Regions from separate parts of the Streptomyces sp. NPDC046859 genome, predicted to be linked through region 2. Evidence: riboswitches for the same ligand, from Rfam matches in the RefSeq annotation. Region 2 holds a riboswitch; the other holds the start of a gene.
The links. A riboswitch is a leader RNA that binds a small molecule or an ion and turns the genes downstream of it on or off. The one in region 2 is predicted to bind S-adenosylmethionine.
Positions count from the first base shown of each region.

Region 1: linked by a shared signal. The riboswitch ahead of ABZ899_RS08330 (aminotransferase class V-fold PLP-dependent enzyme) and the one ahead of thrC (threonine synthase) in region 2 are both predicted to bind S-adenosylmethionine.

Region 1 covers NZ_JBEYXR010000005.1:7,710-9,905, reverse strand. Annotated here, with positions in the region: gene ABZ899_RS08330 (aminotransferase class V-fold PLP-dependent enzyme) at 1-1,050, opposite strand, end outside; SAM riboswitch class IV at 1,177-1,293, opposite strand; gene trpD (anthranilate phosphoribosyltransferase) at 1,366-2,196, opposite strand, start outside.
Region 2 covers NZ_JBEYXR010000018.1:132,926-135,121, reverse strand. Annotated here, with positions in the region: gene thrC (threonine synthase) at 1-743, opposite strand, end outside; SAM riboswitch class I at 762-931, opposite strand; gene ABZ899_RS25510 (glucosyl-3-phosphoglycerate synthase) at 1,092-2,036, shown strand; gene ABZ899_RS25505 (trehalose-6-phosphate synthase) at 2,131-2,196, shown strand, end outside.

The sequences.
Region 1 (2,196 bases), on a different contig from region 2:
CACGACGAAGGAGATCACACCGACGCGCGGGGCGTCGTCGCCGAACAGCGACAGCACGCGGACCTCGGGCACCTCGGCGAGGCCGGCCCGCACCTTCTCGATCAGGTACCGCTCCCGGGCGACCAGGCCGTCGAAGCCGGCCTCGGTGAGGGCCTTGCAGGCGGAGGCGACGGCGTAGGCGCCGATGACGTTCGGGGAGCCGGCCTCGTGGCGGGCGGCGCCGTCGTGCCACTCGACGTCGAGTCCCCCGTCCTCGCGCCGGGTCACCGTGCGGCTGGCGCCGCCGCCCGCGAGGTACGGCTCCGCCGCGTGCAGCCAGTCGGAGCGGCCCGCGAGGACGCCGGAGCCGAACGGGGCGTACAGCTTGTGCCCGGAGAAGGCGACCCAGTCGACGTCCAGGTCGCGGACGCTCACCGGGTGGTGCGGGGCGAGCTGCGCGGCGTCCAGCACGATCCGGGCGCCGTGCGCGTGCGCGGCCGCCGCCAGCTCCCGTACGGGCCACAGCTCGCCGGTGACGTTGGAGGCGCCGGTGACGCAGACCAGGGCCGGGCCGTGGGGGTCGCGGTCGGCCAGGGCGCGCTCCAGGGTCCGCACGGCCTCGCCGGGGGTGCGGGGCGCGTCGAGGAAGGTGACGCCGGCGTCGCGCCACGGCAGCAGGGAGGCGTGGTGCTCGGTCTCGAAGACGAAGACGTGGCAGCCGGCCGGGAGGGCGGCGGCGAGCAGGTTGAGCGAGTCGGTGGTGGAGCGGGTGAAGACGACCTGGTCGTCGTCGCGGCAGCCGAGGAACTCGGCGACGGTCCGGCGGGCGTTCTCGAACAGGTCGGTGGAGAGCTGCGAGAGGTACCCGGCGCCCCGGTGGACGCTGCCGTAGTACGGCGCGTAGGCGGCCACGTCGTCCCAGACCCGCTGCAGGGCGGGGGCGCTGGCGGCGTAGTCGAGGGCGGCGTAGGTGACCTCGCCACCGGTGACGAGCGGGACGGTGACATCGCCGCCCAGAACGGGCAGCGGGGCACAGATGTCCTGGACGGAGGCAGCGCTGGAGACAGACATGACGGAACTCCGTGAGAGAAAGAGTGAAGGTGAAGAAGGGTGTGCGGAGGCGGGGCTCGGCGGCCCTATCGCATTCGCTTGCTCACGGAGGACTCCTCGACGACCAGGATCCCTGGAATCGTGAGGGATCCGCGCTTGCCGCAGACCTCGCTGCCTGCGGCCTGGTCTTCACCCGGGGCACCCCGCCACGGACGGAGGGTTGCCGGACAGTCGGCCGGGGCCTCATGACTGTCACTCATGACCTGGTACGGGAAAGTACGCGAGATGATCGTCGTCCCGCAACCCGTGTCCGGATCGCGGGACGGCACTCGTTCGTCAGGCGTTGCTGGCGGCCACCCAGCGCTCCAGCGTCCGCTTGGCCGCGCCGGAGTCGATGGACTCGGCGGCCTTCGCCATGCCGAGCCGGATCTGCTCGGTGAGCGGGGCGTCCGCGGGGTCCAGCGCGACCAGCGCGGCGGCCGAGTTGAGCAGGACGGCGTCCCGGACGGGCCCGGTCTCCCCGTCCAGCAGCCGCCGGGCGACCTCCGCGTTGTAGGAGGCGTCGGCGCCGCGCAGGGCCTCCACCGGCACCAGTTCGATGCCGATGTCCCGCGGGTCGAAGCTCTCCTCGCGGACCACGCCGTCGCGTACCACCCACACGCGTGAGGTGGCCGTCGTCGTCAGCTCGTCGAGGCCGTCGTCGCCGCGGAACACCAGCGCGGACGAGCCCCGCTCGGCGAGGACACCCGCGATCAGCCCCGCCATGCGGGTGTCGAAGCAGCCGACGGCCGAGGCGCCGACGCGGGCCGGGTTGGTCAGCGGGCCGAGCAGGTTGAACGAGGTCGGGATGCCCAGGTCCCGGCGTACCCCGCCGACGAACCGCATCGAGGGGTGGAACTTGGCGGCGAAGCAGAAGGTGATCCCGGCCTCGTCGACCACCCGGGCCACCCCTTCGGGCGACAGGTCCAGGTTGATCCCCAGCTTCTCCAGCACGTCGGAGGAGCCGCTCGCCGAGGAGGAGGCGCGGTTGCCGTGCTTGACGACCTTGGCGCCGGCCCCGGCGATCACGACGGCGGACATCGTGGAGATGTTGACCGTCCTGGCCCGGTCGCCCCCGGTGCCGACGATGTCCACGGCGGGCCCCGGGATGTCCAGCGGCTGCGCGTG
Region 2 (2,196 bases):
AGCCGCCAGCCGAGCTGCTCGCAGATCTCGTACGCGAGCGTCTTGGAGCCCTCGGCGTAGTACGGCCGCAGGTTGACGTTCACGAAGCCCCAGCCCTCGCCGGCGGGGTCGCCGATCAGCTCGGAGCAGAAACGGTTCACGTCGTCGTAGTTGCCCTCGATGCCGACGAGTTCGCCGCCGTAGATCGCGGCCATGACGACCTTGCCCTGCTCCAGGTCGTGCGGGATGAACACGCACGAGCGGAAGCCGGCGCGGGCCGCGGCGGCGCCCACCGCGCCGGCGAGGTTGCCCGTCGACGAGCAGGACAGGGTGGTGAAGCCGAAGGCACGCGCGGCCTCCAGGGCCTGCGCGACCACGCGGTCCTTGAAGCTGTGCGTCGGGTTGCCGGAGTCGTCCTTGACGTACAGACCGCCGGTGACGCCCAGTTCCCGGGCGAGGTTGTCGGCCTTGACGAGCTTGGTCCAGCCGGGGTTGATGTTCGGCTTGTCCGCCACGTCGGCCGGGACGGGCAGCAGGGGCGCGTAGCGCCAGATGTTCGCGGGGCCCGCCTCGATGCGCTGACGGAGCTTCTCGGTGTCGTATCCCGAGAAGTCGTAGGCGATCTCCAGCGGGCCGAAACACTCCTCGCAGGCGAAGACCGGGCCGAGCGGTACCCGGTGGCCGCACTCGCGACAGGACAGCGCGGCGGCGGGGCCGAGGTCTACGGTGGAGTCGGTGCTGCTTGCAACAGTCTGCACAGCCATGTGAGGCGAGGCCCTTTCTCCTCATCTTCCTCACGACGCATCTCGCCGTGAGACGGATTTGGCACCTTCCCTAGCCGGGAGCCTCGCGGAGACGATCAACGGTGACGATCGACGCTGATCTACGAGAACCGACTGGAGGGTTGCCGGGGCTTCATCGGGCCGTGTCCCTCTGCCCCTCTGGATGAGCGGTATGCGGTTGTCATGCGGTTGTGAACGGCGAGCGACCCCTGACATGCGATGGTCACTCGCGTTGTTCAAGACTGTAACCGAAGGCCAGGACAGTTGAGGGAGCCGTCCGAACCGCGAGATGGATCACCGACGTCGTTCGACAGTGAGGAGCCGCCGACCGTGCTGGAAGAAGTCGAGCGCTGGCTGATCAGCCGCTCCTGGTCCCTGGCCGACCGTCCGCTGCACCACGTGCTGGCCGCCAAGCAACGCTCGGGGCAGTCGGTCTCGGTCGTCCTGCCCGCCCTGAACGAGGAGGAGACGGTCGGCGACATCGTCTCGATCATCGCCCACGACCTCGTGCACCAGGTGCCGCTGGTCGACGAGATCGTCGTCGTCGACTCCGGGTCCACCGACCGCACCGCCGAGGTCGCGGCGGCGGCCGGCGCGCGGGTCGTCCACCGCGACGACATCCTGCCCCGTATCCCCGCCGTGCCCGGCAAGGGCGAGGTGCTGTGGCGCTCGCTGCTGGTGACGGGCGGGGACGTCGTCTGCTTCGTCGACGCCGACCTGCGCGAGTTCTCCTCGGACTTCGTCGTCGGCATCGTCGGCCCGCTGCTCACCGACCCCGGCGTCGACCTGGTCAAGGCGATGTACGACCGCCCGCTCGGCGGCGCGTCCGGGCAGGGCGGCCGGGTCACCGAGCTGATGGCCCGCCCGCTGCTGAACATGCACTGGCCGCAGCTGGCCGGATTCGTACAGCCCCTCGGTGGCGAGTACGCGGCCCGCCGCGCCCTGCTGGAGCAGCTGCCCTTCCCCGTCGGCTACGGCGTCGAGCTGGGCATGCTGGTGGACGCCCTGCACCTGGTGGGTCTGGACGCCCTCGCGCAGGTGGACGTCGGTGTGCGCAAGCACCGGCACCAGGACGGGCAGGCGCTGGGGCGCATGTCCGCCGCGATCTACCGCACCGCCCAGCTGCGGCTGGCGCGCGGGCATCTGGTGCGCCCGGCGCTGACCCAGTTCGAGCGCGGCGCGGACGGTTTCGAGCCACGGACGTACTCGGTGGACACCGAGGAGCGGCCGCCCATGGTGGAGATCGCGGAGTACGCGGCGCGCAGGGTCGCGTGAACGCCGCACCCCGGCCGTATACAGCGCGTACGTGAGCCCCCACTGAGCCGAACCGCACGTTTGAGCGTTTCCGGGCCGGGCTAGGTTGAGGCGTATGGCTTCCCCGCAGACTGCTGCCAAGGTACTGGTCGCCTCGAACCGCGGCCCGGTCTCGTACGAG